DNA from 3 places in the Sphingobacterium sp. UBA6320 genome. Region 3 is predicted to be linked to each of the others. Evidence: riboswitches for the same ligand, from Rfam matches in the RefSeq annotation. Region 3 holds a riboswitch; each other region holds the start of a gene.
The links. A riboswitch is a leader RNA that binds a small molecule or an ion and turns the genes downstream of it on or off. The one in region 3 is predicted to bind S-adenosylmethionine.

Region 1 (10,918 bases), on a different contig from region 3:
CTACTGCAGTACACAAGGAGGACATCGCGTAGACCTCTGATTCTACTGCTGAATACCAAAATGTATCGGAGAAACTATAGGCTAAGGCACCGACAAGACCTGCTCCCATAATTTTAATAACTTGATTTTTATGAATTGGTTTATCATCAGAATGACTGATCTTTTTTCCTAACGCTGTAATGGTCCAAAATAAAAATAATACTGTCAAACCACTGCATACAGCAGATCCGATATTCATCCAAAAGGCAATCTGAGCCACATTACCTAATGCAAAATTTGAAAAGATATTCTGTACCATCAGAAACAATGGTGCTCCTGGCTGATGAACAATCTGGAGTTTATAAGCTGAAGCAATAAACTCACCGGTGTCCCACCAGCTTGTTGTCCGCTCAGCCGTAATAATAAAAACTACTGTTGCTATGATGGCACATAGCCAGCCTAACATATTGTTCACTTTCTGATAGCTCATGAATGATCCAGGTTTAATTGATGATATATAATCAATTAAATATAATGAAAGAAGATTTCAATTGAACTAGATTAACTTTTTTTAACAAAAAAATACAGCCTATAAAAAAAGCCCGCTACATTTACGTGGCAGGCTGATCGTTAAATAGGTTGATTTAGAATAACTTTTCTACAATACTTTTTGTCGGTCCGGGATTACTCATGGTGTAAAAATGTAAAACGGGAGCCCCGAAATCGATTAATTCTTTACACTGCTGTACTAGCCATTCTTCTCCCACTTGTCTTACATCAGCATTACTTTTACATGCGGAGACCGCTTCACTCAATTCTTCGGGAATATCCAAATGGAAAATCTTAGGTAGGGTAATCAATTGCTTTTTAGTTGTCAACGGTTTCAATCCGGGTATTATAGGAACATGAATACCATTTTCTCTACATTTTGTAACAAACTCTTTGTATTTTTCTACATTAAAAAACATTTGGGTCACGATAAATTCTGCTCCCATTTCTACTTTCTTTTTTAACCATTTGAAATCTGTATTGAAGTTTGGCGCTTCAAAATGTTTCTCTGGATAACCCGCTACACCAATACAAAAGTTTGTTTTTTCAGATATAGCAATATCTTCATGGAGATATTGTCCCTGATTCATATCAACCACCTGTTGCAATAAATCCGTTGCAAATGCATGTCCACCATCTGTTGGAATAAAATCAGAATCACCTTTTCGTGCATCTCCCCTTAGTACCAGCACATTATCAATACCTAAGAAATTTAGATCAATTAATGCATTCTCCGTTTCTTCTTTCGTAAATCCTCCACATATAAGATGAGGAACAGCATCCACTTTATACTTATTCATAATAGCGGCACAGATAGCAACTGTTCCTGGACGTTTACGATAAGCCACACGCTCTAATAAACCGCTTTCGTGTTTCTTATACATATAGTCTTCTCTATGATAAGTCACATCGATAAAGGGAGGCTTGAATTCCATTAGTGCATCCATTGTTTTAAAAATACTCTGGATACCTTGCCCCTTGGCTGGAGGCAACAATTCAAAAGAAAACAAAGTTTTTCCTTTGGCATTACTGATATGATCAACGATTTTCATTAATTTTTTTTAAATATGATTTTGGTTGGCTTACATCGAAATGCACAAGTAAACTTGTTTCAACTTATCTTTCCCATCTCTGAGTTGGGGTAGAATGTAGCACCTTATAAAATAACAGGTTGCTAAGGCTTCATTGGGTCTAGTCCCTCTGCCTTTCTCTATAAGCATCGGCTAATATCGGTAATAGAAATTTATAATCAAAATAATATTAGAAACTTGCTCAAAAAATTATACGCTTATAGCGCTATAAAAACAAGATCAGATAAAATAAATAAGCCACTACACATCTTTGTGTAGTGGCTTATATTTCTTCATGTTCGATAGTGAAGATGTTAAATTTCTTTATACAACTCAACTAAGCCTTCGGGCAAATCAACCTCCAATACTTGATCTTCTGAATCAATACCGAGCATTAAATCATCATTTAATGGGAACATAAGCTCCTTGCCATTGAAATCAACGGTGGCTATAAATTGTTGTGGCATTTCTTGCACATGTGTAATTTCTCCAAGTTCTCCATGTACCTCATCAATCACTAGATACCCAATTAAATCCGTATATCTGAAATCATCAGGATCACGTTCAGGCATTTTATCATTAGGCAGATATACCTTCTTACGGACTAAGGGCTGTGCTTTATCGATATGATCTACATCTTCCAAATTCAAATAAGCGGTACTATTGGTTTGGTATTTAATATTAGCAACAAAATAAGGAACTAATTTTTTATTGACTTCAACAAATAAGACATCAAAATCTAGATCTTGATAATCTTCAAATTCGAAAAAAAGCTGCAGCTCTCCTTTTAATCCTCGTGTTTTACTAATATAACCGATGTAAAAACTTTCTTCTATGGTCATGTTCTAATTTGAAAGGGCAAATTTAAAAATATAAATACAAAATTGCAGTACTACTTTGGAAATAGGAGTTATTTTCTTTTTAAAAAAAAAGCCGGATCATGTCGAACCGGCTTTCTTGATACTGTATGAAAGAAAAATTATCCTTCAGTTTCTTCTGCAGCAGGAGCTTCAGTTTCTTCTGCAGGAGTTTCCTCTGCAACTGGAGCATTTTTAGCAGCAATAGCAGCAGCTTTTTCTTCTTTTTTCTTAGCTTCAGCAGCTAATGCAATTTTCTTAGTTTCAGCTTTTGTATTAGCTAAACCGTCTTTCTTACCAGCGATTCTTGCATCATTAGCTTCAGTCCAAGCAACAAATTTAGCATCAGCAGCAGCCTCATCAAATGCACCTTTTTTAACACCGCCTAATAAGTGTTTTTTGTATAAAACACCTTTATCCGAAAGGATAGTACGAGCTGTGTCAGTAGGTTGAGCACCTTTATTCATCCAATCCAAAGCTTTTTCAAAATCCAAAACGATAGTCGCTGGATTTGTGTTCGGGTTGTAAGAACCAATACGGTCGATGAATTTACCATCACGTGGAGCACGTGCATCTGCTACTACTAAGTGGTAAAAAGGACGTCCTTTTTTACCATGTCTTTGCAATCTGATTTTAGTTGCCATGTTTTCTTGTTATTTATGTATTCAACATATCCCCCGTACTTCATGTAAGAGGGGACGCAAAGATACAAAGGATTTATGAAAGTAAAAAGCTAAATATAAGAGTCAACTTCCAAGTAATAAGAAAGATGCTACCTTAGCATCCATTCTGAACCGTAGAATGATTTAAAAATCATCCGTTTTAAAGAATATAATCTGGCTTCATAACAGAAAAATAATGGAATTTAATTCGAGAAATTTATTTGTAATTTTACGTCTATTGTTAAATAATAGACATACATACAGTTTTGTCTATTCAAATTAATAAGCGTATTTTCATCCTTCCAAATCAAATTGAATTCATGTCATTAATAGCTCCATTAAAAATATTAAAAGCCTCTGCAGGTTCTGGTAAAACGTTCAGCTTAACTGTACATTACCTAACGCTATTACTTTCAAAAGAAAACAGTTATCGAGAAATATTAGCTGTCACTTTTACAAATAAAGCAACGGCTGAGATGAAAGAAAGAATTTTATCCGTATTGAAGGGTTTGGCTTTGGGTGATCAAAGTAGAAAAATACAGGATTATAGAAGTTTATTGTTGACACAATTTTCACAATGGAATACAAGCTTCATTCAAGAAAAGGCGTACCGGGTCTATCGCAAGATTTTACATGATTATAGTCACTTTACCATTAGTACTATTGATGGATTTTCTCAAAAAGTTATTCGAAGTTTTACATATGAGCTCAATTTGGATGCAGCATATAAAATAGAAATGAATACCAGTAGGGTGCGACAAGAGCTTACTGTCATGTTAAACCAACTTTTGGATAAGCGTCCGGATCTACTGGAATGGATCATTGAATTTGCCGAAAAAAAGATATCAAATAATGAAAATTGGAACTACCGTAGAGAATTAACTAACTTGGCAAATGAAATCTTTTCAGAAAACTTCAAAGAATTTGACAAACATCTTTTATCACAAAATTCGGATAAAGTATTTAATACCTTAAATAAGGAAATAGAAAATTTTACTCAAGTATTCTTAGAAGCCCTAAACGAAGAGATCAAAAGTTTTACAACCACATTTAAATCCTTAAACATTGATCCTGCGGAGTTAAAGGGAAAAAGCAGAAATCCTATTTATTCGTTATCCAATGCAACGATCAATGTGTTCAAACAAAGTACGTCTAAACTCCAGGAGATTATTACTAAATATGTTGATTTAATGGATAAGGAGGATGCTTTTTTAAACGGTAAGAAAGAAATCAATTACGCTTTGAAGCAAGCCTTATTCCCACTTCTAAAAAACTTTAAAATATTACAAGATAAATTCAGTACTTATATCACTTACGAAGCATTCCAAAAAAATTTTTACTATCTCCGTCTTATGAAAGAGATGAGTGACTTATTGGCACAATGGCGTAAGGAAAACAATGCTCAATTAATTTCAGATGCTCAAATTCAATTGAATAAACTGGGATTAGATCAACATGGAGATCCTACTTTTATTTGGGAAAAAATCGGAAACCGTTACCAATATTTTCTTTTTGATGAGTTTCAAGATACTTCACGTATCCAGTGGAAAAATTATAGCCCATTATTAATCAACGCACTTGGAAATGCTTCTGGAAATATTTCAGAGCATTTAATTGTTGGAGATGTCAAACAAAGTATCTACCGTTGGAGAAATGGTGATTGGCGCATCTTACTGGAACAAGCAGAAAAACAAGTCGCCCAAGCCTTTCATATTTCAAATGAAGAAGACCTAAAAGAATTGATAGAAAATGGCTCCTTGGATGTCAACTATAGAAGTCTGCCCAATATTATCCATTTTAACAACTATTTATTTGAGACTATCCCAAGTCATATTCAAAAACTATTAAACGAGCATATTGCAGCTGATCTTAGCGATGAAGGACAATCTTGGTGGAATGAAATGGGTTATAACCATATGATTATAAAAGCTTACGAAGGCGCTTCACAACAAGTACCAAAGTCCAAACTCCAAGATAAGTTACAACAAGGTTCTATTACTGTCAAATATCTGGAAGTAGAAAACAATGTAAGAAGAAGCTCACAGGTGGAGGAACTTGCTGTGAGCTCCTTATGTCAACAAATTGAAGAGTGGATTACATCGGGCAGATATCGCGCAAATCAGATTGGAATTCTTGTACGATCAAATAAGCAGGCAAGATTGATCATCCACGAACTGATGAATTATAGAAATGAAAAACAGCTACAATTTGAAGTTATATCTGGAGATGCACTTGCATTAGAGGCAAATGAGGGGATACAATTACTGATTGAAACACTTAAGGCTTTTGTATTCAATAGTGATAAACATGTATTATATAAAGCAAAACTCACACATCTTTATCATATTATTCAAAAAGGGAAAAGTTTTAGTGCAGATGTCTGGTTAAAATTTAAAGAAAATGATGTTCATAGTTTGCAAGGAGAGCTACCAAAAGAACTGCTGGAAAACTGGGAGCACTGGCAGAAACTTCCTTTGGTCCATCTGGTTGAAAAGTTGATAGAAGCTTACGGATTGACTTCTTTACATAATGCCCATCTGCCTTATATATTGGCCTTTAAAGATATGATTGCTAATTTTTCGGCAAATGGAGAGCGCGGGATTAATCAATTTTTGATCTTTTGGGAAGAAGATGGTATAAAATCGGTATTACCCTCTTCTGGTAAAGTAGATGCTATTGAAGTGACCACAGTACACAAATCAAAGGGATTAGCTTATGATGTGGTTATGATTCCATTTTGCAATTGGACTTTAGATGGCATGGTCAATGGCAACTTCTGGATAGATACCGAAGGAACAGCTCTTGAAGCCATAGGGAAAGCACCGATTAAGTATACTTCTTCTCTAGGACAATCTACCCTATATCAGAAGTACTATGAAGAGATGGTTTTTAATTATATGGATGCACTCAATACGTTCTATGTTGCAACCACTCGAGCAATAGAACATCTTTATATATCCGCACCTGCTTTTAAACAGCTCATCGACAAAAAAACAGGAGAAATTATAGGCGTGGACGTAAAGAATGATTTAATCAGTGATATCGTCTATCAAGTATTGGATAATCATAGAGGAGACTTTACTTTAGTAAATAATGAAATAAACATCGATCATATCATAGCTCGACAAAAAAGTGATCAGGTTGAAATAGGAAAAATCGCTCTGGAACACTATCCCGTTTCAAAAGAATTGGATAAGGCTTTTGATAAATCCTCACAACGTACCATTAACAGCATCTTATTACTTGACAAAGCCTCGCAATACGGTGTCATGGCGCATGAAATCATGTCCATTGTAACTACACAAGAGGAAATTGAAACCATCATTAATCAATATATTTCAGAAGGCATATTTACACCGGCTGAGAAATCTGCAATTCTTCATGAGGTCAATCAAATATGGCAACACCAACAAATCAATATGTGGCTGACTGGTGATTTTAAAATTTGGAATGAATCGGCCATCATCACTGCTAAAGGTGAAACCTTACGCCCCGACAAAGTATTTACTAGCGAAAAAGAGACGATTGTACTCGACTTTAAATTTACCCAAAGTGAAGCGATGTCCCATCAAAAGCAGGTGAAGCAATATGTCAGAACACTGGAGGAATTAGGCTATAAGAATGTAAAAGGATTCTTATTTTATGCCAAGTCAAATGATTTAGTAGAGGTTTTATTACATGCAAAAAATTAGAAAATGAATCCATTTTTAAAAGACGTCGCTATCGATTTAAAGAATCGTTTCGGAGCGGATCTACACGAAACTGCTATTATATTTAACAACAAAAGGCCGATCACTTATCTTAAACAACATCTAGCTGAAGTGTATGGACAAGCAATTTGGTCACCACAATTTTTCACAATACAAGAATTTTTCCGTTTGTCAACCCATTTGGCAGAAGCAACTCCTATTGCACAGTTTTTCATTCTTTATCATTTGCATAACGACCTATTATCCAAGGAAGGTCATGAAGCCGAGACTTTAGAAGAATTTTATCCGATCGCAGAAACTATATTAGGTGACTTCTCACAAATTGACTATGATTTAGTTGATATTGATGAAATCTTTATGGAATTGTTTGACAATACACAGATTGATTTGCAATTTCAACATTTTACTTCAGAACAACAGGACTTTATACGTCAATTTTGGCAATCTTTCTCCATCGCAGGACACTCTGCAGTACAAGAAAGGTTTTTAAAACTATGGCGACGCCTTCCGGTCTTATATCGCGCTTTTAAAGAACAATTAAAAGCGAAGAGAATGACAAATATGCCAACAATCTATCGGGATATTGTGGATGGGAAAGCAAAAAATCAAGAATTCCATAAAAATTATAAAACGATCATATTTGTTGGATTCAATGCTCTGAGCAAAACAGAAGCTACTCTATTTAAAAAATGGCAAGATGAGGGATTAGCGCTCTTCTACTTTGATGCAGATGCCTATTATCTAGATGATCAACAACAGGAAGCGGGTCTATTCATCCGTCGGAATATTTATCAAACCGGTTTGATAAATGCCTTAGGCGATAGCTCCAATGTAATTGGTACTCGTCAATCCGAAGTTCATCTATATTCAGCAACGGGTAATGTATCCCAGACAAAACTACTACATGATATCTTAGAAAATAATGAAAAGGATGGTAAATCTTCGGCCATTCTTCTTGCTGACGAATCATTATTGGTTTCTTTATTACAAAGTCTGCCTGATGTAAAACCAAACATTACAACAGGTTTTCCCTTAACGCAATCGCCCATCTATGGCATTATTGAATTGTGGATGGAAGTCCAACACTTGATCACCCATCAGAAAAAAACAAAGATACCTTATACACTTATTGAAACATTCGTTAATCATCCATTGACTAACATTTCAAAAGAGGAAAAACAATCCATTCAAAAATTAATTTCTGATAAACAGCTCTTTGAAGTGGAAGTTAAAGAACTTGTATTCAAAAGTTCAAGTTTGGTACATTTTTTCCACCCGATTATCCGAATCGAAGAAACTATTGCTATACTCATTCATATCGTTGACAATTTACTTGCTAATCTTGCTCAAGAAGACCGTATAAAACAAATTGACAGCAACTTGTTGATCGAGGTAAGAAAGACATTAAACCAGCTCAATCTTGGCTTAGAATCGCTTCAACCGCTGAGCTTACCTTTTCAATTGGGACTGATCAGTAAAGCAATTGCCAATATCAATTCGGCTATTGAAGGAAACCCGCTCGAAGGGTTACAGATCATGGGTCTATTAGAGAGCCGCTGTCTTAATTTTGACCATGTATATGTCTTAGGTGCCAATGAGGGCATATTACCCAAAACCTCAAGCTCCCCAACATTTATTCCTAATTCATTAAGACAAGCTTACGGATTGCCAATTCTAGAAAATCAGGATGCTCTGTCTGCTTACTTATTTTATCGTCACTTTCAATACAGTGAAGGCATTCATCTTCTTTATAACGGCATTGTTAGTGAAAGCTCCTCTGGTGAAGAAAGTCGTTTTATCAAGCAGTTGGAGTTTGAAAGTAATTTCAAATTTTTAAAACATAATCAACAGCAGAATATTACGTTTTTACCAGATCTAGAAGAGTTGACAGTGGAAAAGAGAGGTGCAATATGGGATAAATTATACGTTGATTTTATCGAAAAGAAAAAGAAGATTTCTGCAACAGCACTCACAACTTACTTACAATCTCCATTACAGTTCTTTTTGAAATACGTAGCAGAAATCAAAGAACCTCCCAGTATTACACAAGAATTTGAAATGAATAATTTGGGTACTGTTATACACAATGTGATGGAAAAAGTCTACCTGCCATTTAAAGGTGCTGAGCAGTTTGTACCCATACAGGAATTAGAGAAATCATTAATCACAATTGATGATTTGATAGTTTCTGAAATTATCGAATTGTATCAACTGGAAGGAACAGGTTTAAACTCATTAAACAGCCTTCAGCGTATTATGCATAAAATTGCTTCCGAATATGTGAGGCTACTTATTCAACATGATGTCGATCATTTTATCGGTATCAAAATTATAGAATTAGAGAACGATAAAGATTATGTGATGAATTTTCCAATTGAAGTACAGGGAAAAGAAGAACAGGTCTGCATATATGGCATAATTGACCGTGTAGATGAGGTTCTTTTAAAAGATAAAACGGTCAAAGTTCGAATCGTTGATTATAAAACAGGAGCTGATGAAGTAAATTTTAAAGGATTGGATAAAGTATTCATCAAGAATACAGAAAACAAGGCACTTGTTCAAACCTTATTTTACACCTATGTCTATGAACAGGTTACTGGTCGAGTCGGTATTGAACCAAATCTATATGTTGCGCGAAAGATGAGAGAAGAAGGAACTTTATTTTATGCGAAATCCGAAATCTTAGAGTCCATATATTTAGATGAAGTAAAAAAAGAATTTATAGCATTTTTGAAAACCATTTTAGAGGAAATATTCAATCCAGAAATTCCTTTCAAACATGACCCGAATGCAAAAATATACGACTCTGATCCCTACATCCTATTTTACAAAAATGCGATCAACGAAGAAAATGAAGAATAACATATGAAAAGCTCCATCTGTTAAAACAGACGGAGCTTTTCTATATCTACTAAAATTGATATTATTTTATTTTTCTAATGGCTCGCTGTGCTCTTTTTTTAGCCATCTCAATCTTATAATCTAGCCATTTCTTTTTAAATATTTTACGCATCGCATCATCAAAGTAACGAGTTATAAATAAATTACGTGCACCTTTCAATTTTTCAGAGAACGTATTTGCCAGCGCTCGAACAGAAATGGAGTATCCTTCTGTATCATATTGAATATAATGCCACCATCCAGCTGGCATATAAAGTGTATCACCTGGATTAATTACAGCTTCATAACCTTCAATATATTTCAATCCTGGATATTCTTCTTCAGTACTTTTTTTAGGATTGGCAATACTATGAAAGTTATAGGGCAATTTATATAATAAGTCAGATTGATCATTTGGGAATAACCAAATTCGCTTAGAGCCTTGAAATTGTGATATAAATACATGGGACATGTCAATATCAAAGTGATTACGAGTTGATGACCCCTCACCTCCAAAAAACAAGTAGGGAAGCCATTGTATCACTTTACCACCGGTAACGTCATTGTAGGTAACATCCTTTTTAAGTTCTGGCCTTATTTTAAGAAGATTAAAAAGGAATAAACGCAACTCAGTCGGCTCTGCACTTATTTTATCAAGGTATTCTGCTAAAGTCATTTTTCCAACGGGAGGACTCGCTGCATGATTTTGAGAATCTTCTTCACGTCCATATACATCTACTTGCTCTTGACCCGCAATTTTCTTGAAATAATCGTAACTCCATTTATTCCAACATGCACTCTCCTTACTTATAAAGTCTTTAATAATTACAGGCTGACCTTTTTTTAAGTAATCTTTCACAAATTCTTTTGGAGTTATTCCTGAGATACTATCAACTGGTTTTAATTTCACAAGCTATCTGTTTTTACAACTACTACAAACTTAAAAAAAATATTTCTACTTAAACTTATGCCGCGATTAAAAACAATCACTATCGCTAAAGTACTAATTTAGCACATAAGTTAGTAGAAATATTCTAAATAACTAAATGACACATGTCATTATATCGTATTTTATATTTTATTTATGGTGATCCAAAATAATATTTATGCTACAGCAACGACTGTTCAGTCCCTTTTAAGCCTATTTATTAACCTATCTTACCGTATCTAAAAATCCTTCTTTCCTACAGCGTTTTACATCCATCTAGATG
Region 2 (10,918 bases), on a different contig from region 3:
TGTGCAGCTTGGAAAGCTCCAAGTCCTTGTCCTATCGGCACGCGGTAGTCGTGACCACCTTGAAAGATCAAAATTGGTGTATTCCATTTCTCGATATATTCGGATGGATTGAATGTGGTGTACGATTTTTCATTTGCTTTGTCCCAGTATGGGCCGCCCAGCTCATGGTTAGCAAAAAACATTTCCTCTGTCGTGCCATACCAGCTTCTCATATCAAACAAGCCGTTATGCGCGATCAATGTTTTAAACCTATTTTCATGTACACCAGCGAGCATATAAACAGAATATCCGCCATAGCTAGCACCAATAGCAGCGCGGCGCGTGGTGTCTACGTATTTTTCTTTCGATATATCATCAATCGCAGATAAGTAATCACGAATCGGCTGTCCACCCCAATCTTTGGAGATCGCCTCATTCCATTTCACACCCCATCCCGGCATACCGCGACGGTTGGGAGCGATGACAATATATCCTTGAGATGCGATAAGCTGTAAATTCCAACGGAATGAATAAAATTGTGTTAAAGCCGATTGTGGCCCGCCTTCACAGTACAAGATCGTTGGATATTTTTTTGTAGGATCAAAATCAGGAGGGTAAATGACCCAAGAAAAAAGGTCTTCACCATCTGAGGCTTTTGTAATTCTGGATTCAATCTTATTATCACTGATCTGCGCATACATATTATCATTGACAGTGGTCAATGGAGTTAACTTTTTACTCTTTAAGTCATAACGGTACACCTCTGTAGCTCTTGTAAATTTTGTAGAAGTTACAATTAACTGATTATCGACCTGCCCAACAATTCCTGTAATATCAAAATTTCCTTCAGAGATCTGTTTGATGGACGCTAAGGATTTGTTCTTAAAATTAGTAGGAACAATTAATTCAAATAGTTGTACCGTTCCTTTAGCAGGTGCTACAAAATAAATTTTGCGATTGTCCTTACTCCAGGTAAAAGAGTTTACGGTACCATCCCAATGCGCGGTTAGATTTAGTCGTTGAGAAGATGCTTTATCAAACACAATGATATCATTTTTATCCGCTTCGTAACCATCCGTTTTCATGCTCAACCAAGTCAACTTGGTTCCATCCGGACTGTAAGTTGGATTGGTGTCGTATCCAAGCATTCCTTCAGTTAGATTGGTTGTTTGCTTGGTGGCAAGATCATAACGGTAGATATCCGTATTGGTACTTACAGCATAGTCCGTACCAAATTTTTTCTTGCTCACATATAAAATCGCTTTACTATCGCGCGTCCATTCAAAATCTTCCGATCCGCCAAATGGCATTTGAGGACTGTAAAATGGCTCGTCTTGTAACAGATCAATTGCTTCACCAATTTTTCCATTATTATAGGAAGCCACGAATGGATGGTTAAATTTTCCATTATTAAAAGTATCCCAATGACGGTAGTCCAGATTGTCGAATACATAGGCATCGGACTTTGGTAAATCCTGATATTTATCTGTACTGTGATACTTTTTGATTAAAACAGCTTTGCTGAATAATATGTATTGACCATTTGGAGATAACTTGACATTTTCTAATTCAGTATCGCTATTTGTCAATTGTACAGCTTCACCCTTATATCTGTTCTTTTTCCAAAGCTGACCTTTGAACAAATAAATAATATCACCATTTTCTGTTATCTGTACCACAGACTCGCCGCCTTTTTCACTGGTTAGGGGAGTAGCGTTGCCTGTCTCCAATGATAAGGTGTATAAGTTTTTCTCTGAGCTGTTGGTCTCCACAGCGTAATTAGAGACACCATATACCAATGTTTTACCATCAGGAGAGATTCCTTCGGCAGAAACACGGCCTAATTTCCATAGGGTTTGCGGGTCTAATGGAGTTTTTGCTGGTGTTTCCATATTAACAGTTAGTTTCGTTTCTTTCTTTTCTTGCGCCATAGTTGCCGAAGCACAAAGTAATACAGAAAGCGTTATTAAAGATTTTTTTTTCATCAAAATAATTTATTTTAATAAGGAGTGTGATCATGGATTGAGCTCTTTTCACTCGATTCATAAAAAATACAATTATGAGCATGCAAGATACAAAATCTACTTTATCTAATGTAATTCCTATTTTCTATTTAGGAAGGCTTTTGACGAAGTCATTTTATAAAAGCTTTGAAAATTTTAGGTAGATACATATTATGTAATGATCAGGTGATCATATCCGTATTTTTGGGAAATTAAAGCAGAGTATCAAATAAAAAATGCAGATATGCTTGGCACAAACTATCGATGCATCTTTTGTTTAGAGTATTAATATTGTGCTCGCAATTGGAAATAAATCAGGAGAGAACTATTGTTTAAAGTAGATATGATAAACGATAAATATACTTTTAAGGAATATAATTTTGTAAAAGCTTCAATTGTTCGAAAATAATAAACAACTGAAGCTTATTAGTAAAATAACTGAACTACTTTTTGTAAGCTTGATATCCTAATCTTTTTAATGCCAATTTAGAGTATAACAAGCTGTGGATCTGATTCATTAGACTAGTAGATAAATTGCAAAGATCATGTCGTTCTGACTATCCTACTGAACAATTGGAACAAGCGTGTTTTTTTCTAATCGAACTGCTACATACTTGACGGAGGTAAAACCATCTTCTCTTGAAATAATGTTGGAAAGGTCTAAACCTCTTTTAGAAAAAGTACTGATGAGAGCCGTGCGAAATGTGGATTTGGAGGAACCCCAGCCTTTTTCCGATACCGTATCATTGTTGAGTTGTATCAGTTCATTGATGGTGTAATAACTGAATTTTTCCAGTAAGTGTTGATAAAGATTTGGTGTTGACATACAATTTAAAAATTTAAAGGATTAAACCATAAACTGTATCCAGATATTTTTGGTCGAAACCCATATTAATTTACCACCGCGGTTACTTAACTCGGTTGGTATTGCATCGTGCAATTCTGAATACTCTACAAAGTTAGTAGATTTTATTTTGAATCAAAATTTATTTTAAAATAATTGGATGATATTCTTTTCCCGCATAGGTCTATGCTTAACTACATAGATTTTGCTATAGCTTCATGATCAAGTTTGATATGGATATTTTTTTGATGCAGTTACGCGATTCCTTTATTGGGGTAAAATACCGAATACCCGAGTTCTCGATGGTTAACTGTCTTGTTTTCTTTTAATTATTATTGTAGTTTTGGCCCATCACATGGATTCGTTTTGTAGATATTCGACAGAACGGGGATAAAAATGAAAAACAACTATAGCTCACTCGATAATTTAACTTTACAAAAGTTGATCCGAGCTGGAGACCAAGAAGCATTTAAGATCATTTATGAAAGGTATTGGGATAAGATATTTGTAATCTGTAATAACAGGCTTCCACAGACAGATATTGCGGAAGATATTTTACAGGATATCTTTGTTTCTCTTTGGAAAAACCCCAAACTTGACGAAATTCAAAATCTTGAAGCCTATTTGTTTCAGGCAACTAAATTCTCTATTATCAAATATTTAAACCGATCTTCTCGAGTTGAATATATTGATCATACCTCCTATGGTCTGTTGGATCGGATAGAAGAACTTAATTTGGATGATGCCTTGAATTCAAAAGAACTTCAGCAACTTATTTTTCAGGAGATAGAACGACTACCGGAGAAGACCAAAATTATCTTTAATTATTCTCGAATCGACAATCTCAATAGTAAGGAAATCGCTGAAAAATTGAATATTTCACCTCGTACTGTTGAAAATCAAATAAGTAAAAGTCTAAAACATTTGAGGATTTTTATAAATAATTTGAAATCTTTATTATTTTTTTAATTTTCGGCGTGCGTTGATTGATACTTGTGGTACTTCTATTATAGACCACGATTGTTAATCATATGAAATCGCAACAAGAAATAAAAGAAATTATTGCCCGTATCAACCAGGGTACGGCTTCTAAGGATGAGATCCGCCAATTTCAGCTTTGGTATAATAGTTTTGACGATAGTCAGACCGAGGTTGATAGCGATGTCCCTCTTGTTGAACTCCAACAGAAACATTGGGAAAATATAAACAATCGTATCGCTCCAGTGAAGATGAAGCAGATACAATGGTTATGGAAAGTCGCAGCAGCCATCGTGCTTTTTTCAGCAGCGGTTGCTTGGATATGGTTAAACCAACAATCTGACGTTGATAAACCGATATTTAGGTCAGCAGTTCTAATAACAGATGATACAGGTCAGAGCGAAGAGATCAGTGGCGACCTAAAGGATTTTCTTGATACAGCAAATTATGTGGATCTGAGGAACTATAAATCGTTGAGCTCATTAGCAACAGGTAAAGGTGAATTTACAAAAGCCATTCTTCCTGATGGCACCAAAGTAACTTTAAATGTGGGATCTAAAATTTCTCTATCCCCAGATTATGCTAGTTCTTCCCAAAGGACAATCTCCTTGGAAGGCGAGGCTTATTTTGAAGTAACGACCATTCCGGGACGGAGCTTTGTGGTCACAACTTCAGATCAGCAAATAAAAGTTCTCGGAACAAAATTCAATGTAAAAGCATATGCCGACCTTGAAAAAACAATAACCACACTGCATGAGGGTAAAATCGAATTGACCAATGGTCGTCAAAGCTTGATTTTAAAACCAAATGACATGGTGCTCAATACAGATGGCTCCTTCATTCGTGAAAAACTAACCAGATCGGATAAGGAGGCTTGGCGCAATCTAGATTTTGAATTTGATAATGAATCTATTAAATCAGTCCTAGACCAGTTGAGTAGTTGGTATGGTTTTGAGGTTGTATATCAGACATCTATACCTAATCAGCATATTTCCGGTAAAATAGCAAATGGTTCCAAAACCGCCGATGTGCTTGAGATCATGAAAAACCTAACGAATGGAAATTTCCAGCTTAAAGGAAATCTTCTGTATGTAACTTTTGCAAATAATTAACCTTAAATAAAATGAATGAAAAATTCTTTAAACGAAGCCCGGCTTTTTTAAAGCCCGAGTTGCTTTCGGTTAAACTCACTACCTTGGTGGCCATTGGATTGCTGACCTGTACTTCTCAGCATAGTTTTGCACAGCAAATTCAAGTAGATGGTACCAAAAAACCTTTAAAAACTGTCTTAAAGCAGATCGAAGACCAATCTGGTTATTCTTTTGTCTATGATGCTGATATTTTGGAAAACGATCCTGCTTTACAGCTTGCGCTCAATGAAAATGGGATTAAGGAAGCGCTAGCAAAATTATCCACAGCACTAAATGTTGAATATTAGATTGTCAATAAAACGATTACACTTACCAAGCCAAAAGTAAAGCAGGGCTCTACTGTATTGTTGAAGGGGCGGGTAGTCGTTGATGATCAAGACGGAAAAACAGCTGCCAATCAAGCCGGTGTAAGTGTAGCCTTAAAAGGTACGAGCAAAGTGATCGGTACGGACAATCGTGGCGAATTCAATATCGTAGCCCCTGTGGAAGGTACGTTGATCATCAGCTATATCGGATATAAATCGCAGGAAATACCTGTCAAGGAGATCATGAAAAACTCGCGGATTGTATTGGAGAAGAGTATGGATTACCTGGATGAAGTTATTGTCACGGCTTATGGAACCAAAGAGTCGCGTGAAAATCAGACGGGATCTGCTTTTGTGATCACAAGAAAGGAATTAGAAAATAGACCTACACTTCGTCTTGATGCTTTGTTGGAAGGTATTATACCCGGAGTAGAGTTCAATTCACAAGATGCGGGCACGAATAGTTCAGCCAGATCACGCTACAGTACACGCATACGTGGTGAATCGTCCACGGTAGGTGGAACAACTTCCAATGAGCCTCTATGGGTGGTGGATGGCGTACCGCTCTATACCGGCGGAACGACCAATTCGATCCCCGGGATGCAGAACTCGATTAGTCCATTGACCTATATAAATCCCAACGATATCGAGAGCGTGACCGTCCTTAAAGACGCAAGTGCTACGACCATATATGGAGCCAATGGTTCAAATGGGGTAATCTTGATCACCACTCGTAAAGGTAAGGGAGCACCAAAACTTAATTATACATTCCGTTCAGGGATCAATAAACGTCCCACGACATACCTCAACCAGCTCAACGGTCTTCAATACCTGAATCTCGTCAAAGATATGGGAATGATGGATCAACTGGGTAAATTAGATACCAATCAAAATACAAATTGGGCAGATGTCTACAATCGTACTGGCTTGACAACCTTGCATAATGTAAGTCTTTCGGGCTCCACAGATGCAGCACGCTATTTCCTAGCTGCCAATGTGTACGATGAAAAACACATGATCATTGGCAACACCACCAAGCGGTATGATGTACGTTCAAATGTAAGTGGTAATGTCGGAAAACGCTTGATTATCAATTCAACCATGTCGGCTTCCTATACCAAAGACGATATGTTCAATCCTGGAAATGCTTATTTTCAATACAGTCCACTCATCAGTCCTTATGGACCTAATGGAAGTTATATAGAACGAGATCCAAATGGTAATTTGTTGCAAAATATGCCGGGATTATCGGATCAAAATGATCAGAAACAAGAAGCCGCCCATGTGCTTGGATCATTAGGATTCAGCTATCAATTAATGGATGGATTAAAGTTTACCAATCTGAATGGAGCTGATTTTACCAGTGTCAATGAGGATATGTATAATTCGATGTATAATTATTCTGGTGCCTCAAGCAATGGAAGTGCATATCGAGGACAGTCACAAGTGCTCAATTTGATCAGTACCAATACATTGACTTTTGATAGGAAGATATTTGGTGGAGATTTTGACTTTTTAGTGGGTACCGAAGCGAGAAAAGAGGAGCGTCGTTCTGTTTCTGCGACAGGAAGCAATTTTCCCAATGACGATATCCGAGAAGTTGGTTTTGTGGCAGTAACAAGTCGTGTAGGAACAACAAGTCGTGACAAACAGACTCTACTTTCTTATTTTGGGCGGGCTGGTTATGTATATGACAAACGCTATGCGATCAACTACACCTATCGAAAAGATGGAAGTTCCAATTTCGGAAAGGATGTTAAATGGGGTACATTTATTTCTGTAGGAGCTGCCTGGACTGCGAGTAATGAGTCTTTTTGGCCTAAAAATAAAGTTATCGATTTCTTGAAATTTAAAGTGTCGTACGGGAACAATGGTAACTCTAGATTTAATTCATCTTATGCCAGCGGTATTTATAAATACGATGCCGACTATAGTTATGGCGGTAATTCTGGTACAACGATGACACGAGGTGTCAATGACGGACTGAAATGGGAAACAACCAAAATGCTCAACACGGGTATAGATTTTAGATTATTTGAAAGATTTAATATTGCTGCAGAATATTATCGTAATGTAACGCATGATATGATTGACAATGCCTATGTCTCGATGGTAACCGGATTTCGCCGTACCTATGAAAATGTAGGTAAAATGCAAAATACGGGACTCGAACTGAGCGTGAACGGAGATATCATCAAAAAAGAAAAGTTTAATTGGAGTGCCAGTTTTATCCTATCCTCCAATCGTAATAAAGTATTGGAGTTAAATGAAGATATCGATCGGGTATCCGGAACTACGATTATGCGTCCTGGTTATAACTCAAGATCTTACTATTTAGTACGTTGGGCTGGCGTAGATCCTTCTACTGGTGATCCGATGTGGTATGACGTAAATGGCAATATTACCAAAACTTTTAATACCAATGATCGGGTCATTGCTGGTGATGCGACACACAAGTATTACGGTGGTCTGACTAACTATATTACATATGATAACTGGAACTTTTCTGTCTTTTTTAAATATGCAAAAGGAGGGCTTTATTTTGATCAAGCAGGAAGAAACAATGGTTTGGATGGTCTTAGTATTTTAAGCGGAAATCAATCCATTGATATGTTAAATTCTTGGCGTTTTCCAGGACAATTGGCCACTTCGCCTAGACTTTCGAATACAAGTACATCGTCCATCATGAATTCTACTCGCTTTTTATTGGATAGGACATATCTCAAATTGGACAACATCAGCTTAGGTTATACTTTTAAAGCCGGATTAATAGAACGCTTAAAATTAAGTCATATCTCAGTGACCGCTATGGCCAGCAATTTGGCGATATGGACACCCTATTCAGCAAAAAAAGGGACAATCAAGAATTATGAAGCATTAGCTAAGCAATACGGTGTAACAAGCAGTAGTGTCGTAGATAATACCTATGCCAATATGCTTTCAGAATCCAGCCGAGTGCTTAATTATTCTTTGAATATCAATATTGGTTTTTAAAATAAGAATTTGAAATGAAATTATTTAAATATACGTTTGCTGCCCTCTGTTTTTCATTAGTAAGTTGTGGCAGCTCTTTTTTAGAAGTAGCGCCTATCGGGCAATTGGGCAAAGAACAGTTATTCTCAAATGTCAATGGCATGCGTGATGCCTTGATGGGTAGTTATAGTCTAACTTCTCGTTTTTTTCAGTCTCAATACGGCATATATGGTGATTTGCGTGGCGACGATGTACAGCGCAGTACGACATCAACTCAAAATTATATGTTGACAGACTACAATTATAATGTTGATGAAGAGGATGGAACCGGTGGGACCATGGCTATCTGGTCCTCAGGTTATGAAGCCTTAAATAACATCAATAATATCATCAACTCTGCAGCAGGTATTCAACCTACTCTGAATGGTAACTTGGATGATTTTAATAGATATTTAGGGCAGAGCCACATCATCCGGGGCTTACTTTTCCTTGCACTTGCCAATGTATATGCACAACACTATACGTATACAGCTGATGCAAGTCATCCAGGAATTCCTATTCCAACAGTAACGCCTCTACCACCGCAAAATTTACCGCGCGCAACGATGAAGGACACTTACGCGCAAATCATAAAAGATATGGAGACGGGGATCCAGTATCTAGATAATTTGAGTCCCGCTACACGTATCTATGCTTCTTCAGACGCCGCTCGTGCCTTGTTGTCTCGTATCTATTTATATATGGGACGTTATGATGAAGCTATCCAATACGCTTCTGAAGTCGTGTCAAAAGGAAGCTATCCATTAGTCAAAAATGCTGATTATAAAGACATGTTTATAGCAGAGAGTCAGTTATCGGACTATAACAGCATCAAGTCTGAAGTTATCTGGCAACTGAATCTTAATACGAGATCAGCAAATTATATGTCTAGCTTTTATTCAGATCGCACATCCTTTTTGGCGTACCCAAGCAAAGCATTTTTAAATTTCTTTGAGACTACTGATGTGAGGAGAAACCTATATGAACTACAAGCCAGTTCGGGAAATTCTATTTCGCTTAAAAATGCAAAAAATATTGCTATACCAGATATCAACTGGCCGGTCAACTTTAAAGTGATCCGTACTTCTGAACTATACCTCAATCGTGCCGAAGCTTATTACCATACTAAACAGTATAGCTTAGCAGAGGAGGATATTAAAATGATCAGAGCAAGAGCGTTGAATAAAAATGTGGCTGACATCATCGTACAATATAGTTCTCCAGAAGAACTGCTAGACCAGATCAAAATGGAACGCCGCAAAGAGCTCGCGTTTGAAGGTCAACGGATCTATGATATTATGCGTTATAAAGAAAGTCTAAACCGTGGTACGGATTGCGGAGCAGCTAATTGCACTGTCAACTATCCCAATGATCTCTTTATCTTACCGATTCCGAAAACTGAACTGGACGCTAATCCATCAATTAAACCAAATCCTACTGTAAATAAATAAGACATGAAAAAGATGCTACTTTTAATGGGGTTTATGATGTTGTTATCTGTTTCTTGTAACAAAGAGCTGGAGACACCTTATGATCACCCTTTTTTCTATATACACCAAAATAATGATTCAGAAATAACCGTACAGTCAAATCGAAATGAACCGGTGGACTATAAGGTTTATTTCAGTACTAAAAGTCAGTTTGAGCCTGTTACGTTGACATATGAGATCATTGTAGGTGAGGGCCTTACAGAAGGGATTGATTACGAGATCTTGAACCCAAGCTCATCTTTACTGTTTAAGCCAGGATATGTCGAGATGCCTATCACGATTCGTTGGATCAATCATCCCATCCAAGAAGGAAAGGACAATACATTAATCATCAGATTGCTTAGTAATGACAAGGATATTACGATCGGTATGCCAGGTCCCGACCATAAACAGTCGAGCTTAAAAATTACTAAAATCTAGATGGGCATGGCATTTGTGAAAATAATAATAGGGTTATTGACCTTTATTCTTGTCTCGACAGGATTTCTGCAGGCTCAGAATCTGAAGCAGGATCCGAAGTTATTGCGTGGAAAATTGAAAAACGGATTTCAATATTTTATCTATCCAAATCACACCAATAATCAACAGACTGCTATCCAACTTTTTGTAAATGCTGGCAGTTTGCAAGAAGAAGACAACCAATTGGGGTTAGCCCATTTTGTTGAACATATGGCTTTTAATGGAAGTAAACATTATCCAAAAAATGAGGTCATTAGTTATCTAGAGTCTCTGGGAGTGAAATTTGGTGCAGATCTTAATGCACACACCTCCTATGACGAGACGGTATATAAAATAACGATCAATAGTAAAACGAATGAAAACTTGGAGAAGGCCTTGGATATCGTTAGTGATTGGGCTTTTAATCTAAGCTTTGATTCGCTCGAGATTGAAAAAGAACGTGGTATTATCATTGAAGAATGGCGCACAAAAGAAGGACTTTCTGCGCGATTAAGTGACCAAACTTTACCACTTATCTTTGCTAATTCTCGTTATGGCGACCGTAAACCAATTGGTACACTAGATATACTCCGCCATTTTCAAAGATCAACATTGGTCGACTTCTACCAAAAGTGGTATAGACCAAATCTGATGGGGCTGGCAGTGGTCACCAATCAGGATCCCAAAGTTGTTGAAAAGATGGTCAAAAAGCTATTTG
Region 3 (10,918 bases):
TATGCGCTTGATGCGTTGGAATCGAATCGTGTTTTATAATAAATCTTATTGTAGGATGTTTTTTTACTTAATTCTTGAGGAATTTTTGATCAAAAGATCGATACTTGGTTTTATTTGGAGCTAATTGATATGAGTTTGATCTCTAAAAATTAAATATCAGGACTGAGTCTGTATTTGGTATGTAAGTAAATGTCGCTAAACAGATTTGGGTAGAATATTTTTTGATAAAAAAGAACGCTTTATCCTGATATGATGAATAAAGCGTTCTCTTGTTGGATCTACAAACAGCATAATGCTTGAAATCCGATTGATCGTTGTGTTAATTAACCGATCTCAGCGATGAAATTACCTATTTGATTGATTTCATCTTTATGTGCTGTGATTTGCTTAAGATTGATCGTCCCGATGATATATTTAAAGTCAGGAGCATAGTATCTTTCGATGATTTCAGTAAAACCTAGTTTTTCGATCAGGTTGTCTTCCTCATATCTTAAATACACTTTAATTTCATGATCATTGCTATAAGATAGTGCATCGATGTTTAAATGTTTCTTATACTCATATCTATAATCATAACGCAAAGCTGTGATATCAGATAAGACAGCAGATCCAGTAGGGTGACCGCCTGCGCCTTTTCCGTAGAAAAATTGCTCGTCGGCAAAAGCTGCTTTCACAAGTACACCATTATTTTCATTCTCTACATTAAACAAAATATTATCTGCACTGATAAATTTAGGAATGACATAAAGGACTACCTTACTGTTATTGATTTCACGTGCAGTAGGGATAAGTTTAATTTTAAAGTTTTTTTCTTTGGCAAAACGTATATCTTGTGCACCTAATTTATCAATACCAATATTGAACACATCATCTGGATTGACATAGATACCATAGGCATGTGAAGCGACAATGGTCAATTTAAATTTTGGATCAAATCCACCAACATCTAAAGTGGGGTCGGTTTCTGCAAACCCGAGATCTTGTGCTTCCTTCAATGCATCAGCGTAAGGTTGATTCTCGTTGAATACTTTTGACAGAATAAAGTTCGATGAACCATTGAAGATACCTGTTACAGCATGTAATAATTCATTGTCATAGTATTCTTCCAGATTACGAATAATGGGTATACTTCCACATACAGCTCCTTCATAAAGTAAGCTAGTGCCATATTCTTGTTGGATAGCCGCTAATTCCTCCAAATGCGTAGCAATCATTTTTTTGTTTGCTGAAACAACATTTTTTCCAGATTTAAGCGCACGAACTGTTAAAGCATATGCTGCTTCTGCATCATCGATTAATTCTACGACTGTATTGATATCTGGATCGCCTAATACAGCTTCTGCATCCGTTGTAAACAACTCTGGGGCAAGTGATCTTTTCTTGTCAGCATTCTTGATGACAAATTTTTTAATTTCTAAATTTAAGTTTTTAGTCTTGATAATGTCGTACAATCCTTGTCCTACAACTCCGAATCCAAACATTCCAATCGTTAATTTCTTACTCATAGTTGTTTTTTACGCTTTTATATAATGGTGCTATCTGAAATTATTTTATTTTATCGAAAGCTTGTTGTAAATCATCTTTAATATCATCGACATGCTCAATTCCTACCGATAACCGTAATAACCCAACAAATACTCCTGCTGCTTTTTGTGCCTCTGCACTGAGTTGCTGGTGTGTTGTAGCGGCTGGGTGGATGATCAATGATTTTGTATCACCTACATTTGCTAGATGGCTAATTAACTCTAGGCTATCTATAAAAGCATCGGCTTTAGTGACATCGCCTTTTATCTGAAAAGAAAGAACCGCTCCATATCCATTTTTTAGGTATTTCTGTGCATTTGAATAACTTGGTGAGCTTTTCAAGCCCGGATAGTTCACTTGCTCAACTTGCGGATGCGCTTCTAACCATCTAGCGATTTCTAGGGTGTTGTCTACATGACGCTGAACACGTAGCGAAAGCGTTTCTAGACCTTGTATAAGCTGGAATGAGTTGAAAGGTGATATAGCCGGTCCGAAATCACGAAGGCCTTCCACACGTGCACGGATTGCAAATTGGATGTTGCCAAATGGACCATCTGGGCCAAATACATCTGCGAAGACCAATCCATGATATCCTTCAGAAGGTTCAGAAAATTGTTTAAATTTACCATTGCCCCAGTTATATGTACCACCATCAACGATGACACCGCCAATACTTGTTCCATGTCCGCCGATCCATTTTGTCGCAGATTCGACAACAACAGAAGCACCATGCTCTAGCGGTTTGAATAGATAGCCCCCAGCTCCAAAAGTGTTATCTACGATTAAAGGTAAATCGTGTTTTTTAGCAACTGCAGCTATTTTATCAAAATCAGGAATATCATAACTTGGATTTCCAATTGTTTCTAAGTATAATGCTTTCGTATTTTCATTGATCAATGACTCAAACTCCTCAGCTGTTGTCTCTTTCGTGAAGCGGACCTCAATTCCAATTCTTTTAAATGCAACTTTGAATTGATTGTATGTACCACCATAAATATGGCTACTCGACACAAAATTATCACCAGCCTCTAAAATATTATTTAATGCGATGAACTGCGCAGCTTGACCAGAGGCAACCGCCACTGCAGCAACACCACCTTCTAATGCAGCAATGCGTTTTTCAAAAACATCTGTTGTCGGATTCATCAGACGGGTATAGATGTTTCCAAACTGTTTTAATGCAAATAAGTTAGCGCCATGTTCCGCATTTTCAAATACGTATGAGCTGGTTTGATATATAGGTACTGCACGTGCGCCAGTAGTTGGGTCTGCAACTTGTCCTGCATGAACTTGTAGAGTTTCGAATTTTAAATTTTTATTTGTAGACATGGTTTTTTATAATTAATTAGTTGAATATTTTCGTGAATATTATAGAGTGAGGATCTGCACATGTAGATGCACTTGCTATCCATTAAGTAAAAAATGGATAGATCTAACAATAAAACATAAACATGTGCTCAAACATTCGCATTGAAGTTGATGCAAGAGTTGTAAATGTTACGTTGGTAATTGAACTTACCCTGTTGTTTTTTTGTAATGTAAATATCATTGTCGTTTCATTTATATCCTCCATAACAATATTGATATGGACAGGAATTGGCACCTTTTCAAACGTATTTTGAAGGTTGCCAGTGGGTCATTGAGCCAGTCTCTCGCCACTTCTTTATAAATCAAGACCTGATTGAAAGGTTTTGATTAGGTGTATTTCGATTCGATCTACGTTGCAAATATATGTCTTGGAATTTAGAAACCAAAATATTTTGAATTATTTATTTAATACATGAGTAAGAAATGTAGTTTCTTTTTCTTGAGAAAAAGGTGTAATTATTAAATATGAAGAGTGTTAAGTAATTTAGGTTAATTATGGAATCAAAAGAAAACAAAGGATAAGGGAGATGTGCGTCTTCGCATTCTTAAAAGGTGAAAAAAACGCTTTGCACAAATCGGTTACAATTCGACATCTATTCGTAAAGTAGCCGCCAATCCGCTATAATTCCCATTATTATCTATCTGTCCTATAAGGACAAGAGTGATATCGGATATGCTGTTCATCAAGAAGAGCATTTACACATTGATCCTAGTAGAAATAAAGGTTGAATCAAAAGAACAAGTTGATGATTCTCTTAGTTTAGAGAAATGGTTGATTGTATGTGATCGCACAATGGCCGATGATGATGGCTGCGAACAAAAAAATGCTAGAAGTATTGGCTTCTAGCATTTTTTAACTTAAGTGAACGACCCTAAACTAATAACAGGAGCTTTATTTTATAATGCGCTTTATTTTATTAGATTTTTTAATCAACTTATGTAATTGTGTATAGTTTTCCTCTTGAATAGCATCTTTCAGAGCTTGCAACTGTTTAATATTTTCTTCCAATACTTCTAATACGTTTACTCTATTTTGTTTAAAAATAGGTGTCCACATATCGGGAGAGCTTTTAGCCAAACGTACTGTGGATTCAAATCCAGAACCCGCTAATTCAAATATCCTGCCCTGTGATTTTTCTTTTTCTAATACCGTTAAGGCTAGCGCAAAAGAAGTCAGGTGGGAGATATGTGAAACATAAGCGGTATGGGTATCATGTTCTTCCGCAGTCATAAATGACGTGCGCATTTCCAGTTGTTCAGTAATGGAATCTGCGAGTTCAAAAGCGTCTTCATCAGATTTAAAAGCCTCCACGTAGACCATCATTTTATCTTTGAACAAGTTTGGTAAAGCTGCTTCTGGGCCAGAATATTCAGTCCCTGCCATAGGGTGAGCCGCCACATACCGACCACGATTTGGATGTTCTGAGATCAATTGTAAAATATTAAGCTTAGTAGATCCCATGTCAATAATGACTTGGTCTGTTACTAGATCTAATAATTTTGGTGCCAACGAGATAATCGCATCCACAGGAGCCGTGAGAATAATGACCTTGCATTTTTCTAGTGCCTCTTCCAACGTTGCTTTCTGATCGATAAAGCCAATTTGCAATGCTTTTGTTAAGTTAGCATCACTTTTGTCGACACCAAATACCTGATCACAAAAATGCTTTTCTTTTAGTTTCATGGCGACTGAGCCACCAATTAAACCGACGCCAATAATGGCTATATTTATCATGTTATTTTAATCTTAATTCGTTTCTTTAACTTCTTTAATTCGCTCAATAGCCTCTTGCAACACTTCAACTGAAGCACATAAACTAATTCTGATATAGGAGTTTCCAGCAGTTCCAAATATACCTCCTGGAGTAATGAAGACACGTGATTGATTTAATACCTCATCACTAAGAGCGTAGCCCGATTCGTAACTGTCAGGAACTTTTGCCCACACAAATAAACCAACTTGATTTTTTTTGTAGATACAGCCTAGCATGTTCATGATTTCAAAAACTAATGCTCTTCTTTCATTGTAGATTCCATTTAATTCTTGATACCACGATTGATCTAATTGTAATGCTTTGGCCGCAGCAAGCTGTGCTGGCAAGAACATGCCAGAATCCATGTTGCTTTTAAATCGCAGCACTTCATTGATACGTTCTTCTGCACCCACTAACATACCGATTCGCCATCCAGCCATGTTCGATGACTTACTTAATGAATTAAGTTCTAAGGCAACATCTTTTGCTCCTTCAATAGACATAATGCTCTTAGGGCTGTCTGTCAAGATAAAACTATAAGGGTTATCGTGGCAGATTAAAATATGGTTTGCCTTTGCAAAAGCAATCAATTCAAGATAAAATCCTTCATTCGCACTAGAGCCCGTAGGCATATGTGGATAGTTGATCCACATCAGTTTTACTTTCGATAAATCGTTTTCAGAAAGCTTTTTAAGATCAGGTAACCAATCTGTTTCCTCAGATAAATCATAGGTAATAGCTGTGGCTCCACTTAGTCGCACTGCAGCGGCATAAGCAGGATATCCCGGGTTTGGTATTAAAACCTCATCACCTTCTTGCAAGTAAGTCATGCAAATATGAACAATACCTTCTTTAGAACCTATTAAAGGTAAAATTTCTGTATTTGGATTGAATGTTGCCTGATAATAGCGTTGATACCAATCTGCAATAGCTTGTCTCAATATAGGCGAGCCTTTATAGTTTTGATAGCCATGTACATTGGCTTTAGCCGCTTCTGTCGTCAAGGTCTGAATTACTTCAGGATGAGGTGGTAAGTCTGGGCTTCCGATACCTAAATTAATCACACGAGCACCTGCTTTATTGAGCTCATCAATTTCTCTTAATTTTTTTGAGAAATAATATTCTTCGGTTTGTTGCAACCTTTTGGCAACTTCTATTTGCATTATGTTCTGGTATTTTACTATTTACAAGGACTAAATTAGGTTTTTTCTATTAAAATAATAGTATAACCCATTGTACATTTTAAATAATGTTGCTTTTTAAATTATTGATATTTCCGTTGCATATATTTTTGTTGATGTAGTGCATGGTGTTATTGCATTCATCTTGATCAAGATTGCGGTTTTGAATTCATCAAAACATGGAGCATGATTATCAATAGATATGGTGTACGTTGATATCAAGTATAAAAGGCTTTTTTATCCGTAATCTATTGTAATACGTCTCGATATATATGTAGAGCGACCCCAATATATCTTATACATGCAAGCAGGTTGCGAACAGGGTAGTATCATGGTGAAAATACTATAAACACGGACTGAACACGGACTCAACATGGACTTAACATGGACTTAACACGGATTTAAGATGAATATAATAAGCATATCATACCTATTTATGATGAAGCAAACTCGAATAATCTGCGAATACAAGCTCTACTTATTGAAAAGCTAATGCCAATAAAAATTGGGTTTATTGTTGTTAAATCGTGTTTTTTGTAAATTTATTAAAAGATTAGTAATCCCCTCAATAGATTGATTGGCATAAACTAGAGTTATGCTTGAACGGTTAATAATCAATCAACGAGTCCGAGTCAATTATGATCAATAAGATGTTTTCTGAGTTATATTCATAAATCATAATGCAAAACCGCTAGGTATATTGTGGTTTAAATTTGGTGTTTATTGGATGAAATTTATAATATCATCGAAGTGCAAGATTTCATTCCTTGAAAGTATTCCTTATATATTGCGCGTAATTTTAGTATTTTTGCTACCTTAATATTATAAATGAAAACTTACTTTAGGTTATTATCTTTTGCCAAACCCATTGAGAAATACGCAATTCCGTATATTATCTGCACCCTAATTACGGTTGTATTCAGCACATTGAATTTGGCGTTATTAGCTCCTTTGTTGCAAACTCTTTTCAATACAGATCAAGTTTCTTCTCATGTAGTATTAGCAAAGCCCGATGGATATTTTGATATTCTCGGTTACTTCAATTATTATGCAAGTCTGGCTAACCAACAGTTCGGTGCTTATGGTGCATTGAAGTATGTCTGTATCGTGATCGTAATTTCCGTATTTATAAGCAATTTGTTTCGTTATTTAGCCCAACGAATTATGGAAAATTTGCGTATTCACACTTTATTGAATTTACGGAAGACGGTATTTGATAATGTCATGGATCTACATTTAGGCTATTTTAATGGACAGCGTAAAGGCGATATTATTTCCAAAGTATCTTCTGATGTTCAGGTTGTACAGTATTCTGTTACAGGTACATTGCAGGTTGCTTTTAAAGAGCCACTTCAACTCATTGCATATCTGGTTATGTTATTTGTTATTTCTGCAAAACTGACTTTATTCGCTATGCTCGTCATTCCAGTATCTGCTTTTTTTATATCTAAAATTGTTAAAACTTTAAAGGCACAAGCGATTGCTGGTCAAACATCTTATGCGAATATGATTTCTTTCTTAGATGAGGCATTATCTGGTGTTCGTATCATTAAAGCCTTTAACGGAACAAATTTCGTTAAAAAAAGATTTAATGATGAGAATGATCGTTATGCGGGTATCATGCGTGCAATGGCAAGGCGCCAACAAATGGGTTCACCTGTATCTGAATTGTTAGGTGTGATTATGGTCGCTATCATTTTATTATATGGTGGTAATCTGGTTTTATCAGGGAGTGATGAGTTTGGAGCATCTGAGTTTATTGCCTATATCGCTATCTTCTCACAAGTAATGCGTCCTGCAAAAGCATTGACAGATGCATTTAGTAATATTCATAATGGTATTGCGGCTGGTGAGCGTGTACTGGAATTGATTGATACCAAAAGTGAAGTTACTGATAAGCCTAATGCGAAGAAAATTACTGATTTTAAAAAAGCGATTGAGTTTCAGCATGTAGATTTCGCTTATGGTGAGAAAAACATTTTAAAACATATCAATCTAATTATTGAAAAGGGAAAAACAATAGCGCTGGTCGGTCCTTCTGGAGGGGGTAAATCTACTTTGGTGGATTTAATTCCGCGTTTTATGGATGTTACAGCAGGTCAAATTTTGTTTGACGGTATAGATTTAAGGGATCTAGATCAAGAATCTCTACGCACAATGATAGGTGTAGTGAATCAAGAGTCTATCTTATTTAATGACACCATCTTTAATAATATTACCTTTTCCAATACATCTGCGACCCAGCAAGAGGTTGAGAATGCTGCCAAAATAGCTAATGCTCATGAATTTATCTTGAAAACAGAATCCGGTTATCAAACGAATATTGGTGATCGTGGCGCTAAACTTTCTGGTGGCCAACGACAACGAATTTGCATCGCGCGAGCTGTATTGAAAAACCCACCCATTATGTTATTGGACGAGGCAACTTCGGCATTAGATACGGAATCCGAAAAACTAGTTCAAGATTCTTTATATAAGCTTATGGATAATCGTACTACGGTAGTCATTGCACATCGATTAAGCACCATTCAGAATGCAGATAAAATTGTGGTGATAGATGGTGGCCAAATTGTAGAATTTGGAAGTCATACAGAATTGATTCAGAAAGAGGGTTTGTATAGAAAATTGATCGATATGCAACAGTTCACAGATTAATGGTTATTTCATTGATATTGCTGTACCAAAAACAAGGCTAGATTCTACGAATTTAGCCTTGTTTTTGGTACATTTGTTATAGACTAGGAGACATGATAATGGATGCTAAAGAAAAATTAAATTTCTTACTTTCTAATCCGCTTTTGGATAGTGAGTTAAGAAATATAGCAAATAAAGTGTTGCAAGAAGAACGCATCACATTTGATGAGGGTGTATACCTTTATAAAAATGCCGAATTGGGTTATTTGGGTGTTTTAGCGAATTATATTCGGGAGAAAAGACATGGGGATATCACATTTTTCAATCGTAACTTTCATATTGAGCCTACGAATGTGTGTGTTTACGATTGTAAGTTCTGTTCATATTCCCGTATGATCAAAGAGCGTGCAGAAGGATGGGAAATGGAGGTAGATGGTATGATGAACATCGTAAAGAAATATGATGATGAAGCCGTTACAGAAGTTCATATTACTGGAGGTGTCGTGCCCAAACAAAATCTTGATTTCTATGCGGAATTTTTTAAAAGATGTAAGGCACATCGTCCAGAATTGCACATTAAAGGTTTAACGCCAGTAGAATATTACTATATATTCAAGAAGGCAAAACTGAGCCATTATGAAGGTATGAAATATTTGCAGTCTTGTGGTCTGGATTCGATGCCTGGTGGTGGAGCAGAAATCTTCCATCCAGAGATCAGAGAGCAGATTGCACATGATAAATGTACTGCAGAACAATGGCTAGATATTCACGAGCAAGCACATAAATTAGGGATGCATACCAACGCAACCATGCTATACGGTCATATTGAAGAGTTTTGGCATCGTGTGGATCACATGGAAAGATTGCGTCAACTGCAAGATAAGACTGGAGGTTTTCAAACTTTTATTCCATTGAAATTTCGAAATAAAGAAAATCAAATGTCACATATTCCCGAGGTTTCTGTTATTGAAGACTTGAGAAATTATGCCATAGCACGTATTTATTTGGATAATTTTGATCATATTAAAGCCTATTGGGCAATGATTTCACGGGATACAGCTCAAATGTCATTGGCATTTGGTGTTGATGATATTGACGGAACATTGGATGATACGACGAAGATCTACAGTATGGCAGGAGCTGAGGAGCAGAACCCGGGTATGTCAACGCAGCAGTTGGTTGAGTTGATTCGCAAGGTAGGACGTCATCCAATAGAGCGTGATACCTTATATCAGGTTGTCACCGATTACAAGGATGTAGTTTTTGAAGACGATAGCAAGAAAAAAAATTATTATGCACTACCTGTTGTAAATAATTAAGATATATTTTGAAAAAGACTTTTTATTTTATTCGCCATGGACAGACCGATCTGAATTTGAAAGGTATTGTTCAGGGGCGTGGCGTGAATTCTCCACTTAATGAAACGGGACTGGCACAAGCTCAGGCTTTTTATGATGCTTATAAAGATATCCCGTTTGATAAAATTTATACCTCAACCTTATTGAGAACACATCAGACAGTAGAATCTTTTATCAGAGATGGTATTTCTTGGCAAGAACTCGAGGGTTTAGATGAAATTAGTTGGGGAATCTACGAAGGTAAAGAGCAAGACGAATCTATCATGAGTGGATTCAATGAGCTGGTCTCAGCATGGAAAAATGGTGAATTGGATGTCAGTGTAGATGAGGGGGAATCTCCTAATGCATTGATGTTACGTCAAAGTGAGGCCATCGCACATATGGTTAAACAAGAGCATGAAGAAACCGTATTGGTCTGTATGCATGGTCGCGCATTACGTATTATTCTTTGCCTATTGACAGGAGTAGATGCCTCAAAAATGGATGAATTTCCTCATACAAACACTGCCTTATATAAATTAACGTATGATCATGATCAATTTGAAATTATTGACTATTATAATACGAAACATCTAGAGGTATTGACAAATGGATAAAGTGAGAGTATCGGCAGTTTCGTATACGAATACATTGCCGTTTTTAAATGGGATTAGACAATCCGCAGTTTTAGATCAGATCGAATTGAGCTTGGATAATCCGAGTGTATGTGCCCAAAAAGTGATTGATGACCAAGCTGATTTAGGTATAATTCCTGTGGCGGCTTTATTAAGTCTTCCGCATGCGCATATCATTACCGATTATTGTATTGGTACAGAGGGGGCTGTTGATTCGGTTTTTATTTTTGCTCACAAACCGATTGAAGAAATCCAGACATTATATTTGGATAAGCAATCACGTACTTCTAATGGGTTAGCACGAGTACTGCTTAAAAATCATTGGAAGCGCGACGTGAGGATCGTGACAGATATCGAAGGGGCTGACGCGTATGTACTGATCGGTGACCGTACGTTTGGTAAGAAGAAGACGGTACCTTTTGTTTACGATTTAGGACTTATGTGGAAAGAATTTACAGGTCTTCCATTTGCATTTGCAGTCTGGG

Region 1: another riboswitch for S-adenosylmethionine. It lies ahead of B3P23_RS07935 (methylenetetrahydrofolate reductase); the one in region 3 lies ahead of B3P23_RS05095 (O-acetylhomoserine aminocarboxypropyltransferase/cysteine synthase family protein).
Region 2: another riboswitch for S-adenosylmethionine. It lies ahead of B3P23_RS03775 (5-oxoprolinase); the one in region 3 lies ahead of B3P23_RS05095 (O-acetylhomoserine aminocarboxypropyltransferase/cysteine synthase family protein).

Annotation. Positions count from the first base shown of each region.
Region 1 is NZ_DJTA01000013.1:44,630-55,547, reverse strand. It holds gene B3P23_RS07940 (DUF2723 domain-containing protein) at 1-469, opposite strand, end outside; gene B3P23_RS07935 (methylenetetrahydrofolate reductase) at 624-1,580, opposite strand; SAM riboswitch class I at 1,642-1,747, opposite strand; gene rimM (ribosome maturation factor RimM) at 1,913-2,440, opposite strand; gene B3P23_RS07925 (30S ribosomal protein S16) at 2,578-3,099, opposite strand; gene B3P23_RS07920 (UvrD-helicase domain-containing protein) at 3,438-6,809, shown strand; gene B3P23_RS07915 (PD-(D/E)XK nuclease family protein) at 6,813-9,689, shown strand; gene B3P23_RS07910 (cupin-like domain-containing protein) at 9,751-10,617, opposite strand.
Region 2 is NZ_DJTA01000007.1:208,378-219,295, reverse strand. It holds gene B3P23_RS03780 (S9 family peptidase) at 1-1,964, opposite strand, end outside; gene B3P23_RS03775 (5-oxoprolinase) at 2,545-2,808, opposite strand; SAM-I-IV-variant riboswitch at 2,844-2,937, opposite strand; gene B3P23_RS03770 (RNA polymerase sigma-70 factor) at 3,223-3,795, shown strand; gene B3P23_RS03765 (FecR family protein) at 3,858-4,916, shown strand; gene B3P23_RS03760 (hypothetical protein) at 4,928-5,242, shown strand; gene B3P23_RS03755 (SusC/RagA family TonB-linked outer membrane protein) at 5,303-8,254, shown strand; gene B3P23_RS03750 (RagB/SusD family nutrient uptake outer membrane protein) at 8,269-9,723, shown strand; gene B3P23_RS03745 (hypothetical protein) at 9,727-10,182, shown strand; gene B3P23_RS03740 (M16 family metallopeptidase) at 10,189-10,918, shown strand, end outside.
Region 3 is NZ_DJTA01000008.1:282,022-292,939, forward strand. It holds gene B3P23_RS05090 (homoserine dehydrogenase) at 324-1,505, opposite strand; gene B3P23_RS05095 (O-acetylhomoserine aminocarboxypropyltransferase/cysteine synthase family protein) at 1,546-2,853, opposite strand; SAM riboswitch class I at 3,082-3,196, opposite strand; gene B3P23_RS05100 (prephenate dehydrogenase) at 3,785-4,627, opposite strand; gene B3P23_RS05105 (pyridoxal phosphate-dependent aminotransferase) at 4,640-5,809, opposite strand; gene B3P23_RS05110 (ABC transporter ATP-binding protein) at 6,656-8,482, shown strand; gene mqnE (aminofutalosine synthase MqnE) at 8,581-9,780, shown strand; gene B3P23_RS05120 (histidine phosphatase family protein) at 9,789-10,415, shown strand; gene B3P23_RS05125 (menaquinone biosynthetic enzyme MqnA/MqnD family protein) at 10,408-10,918, shown strand, end outside.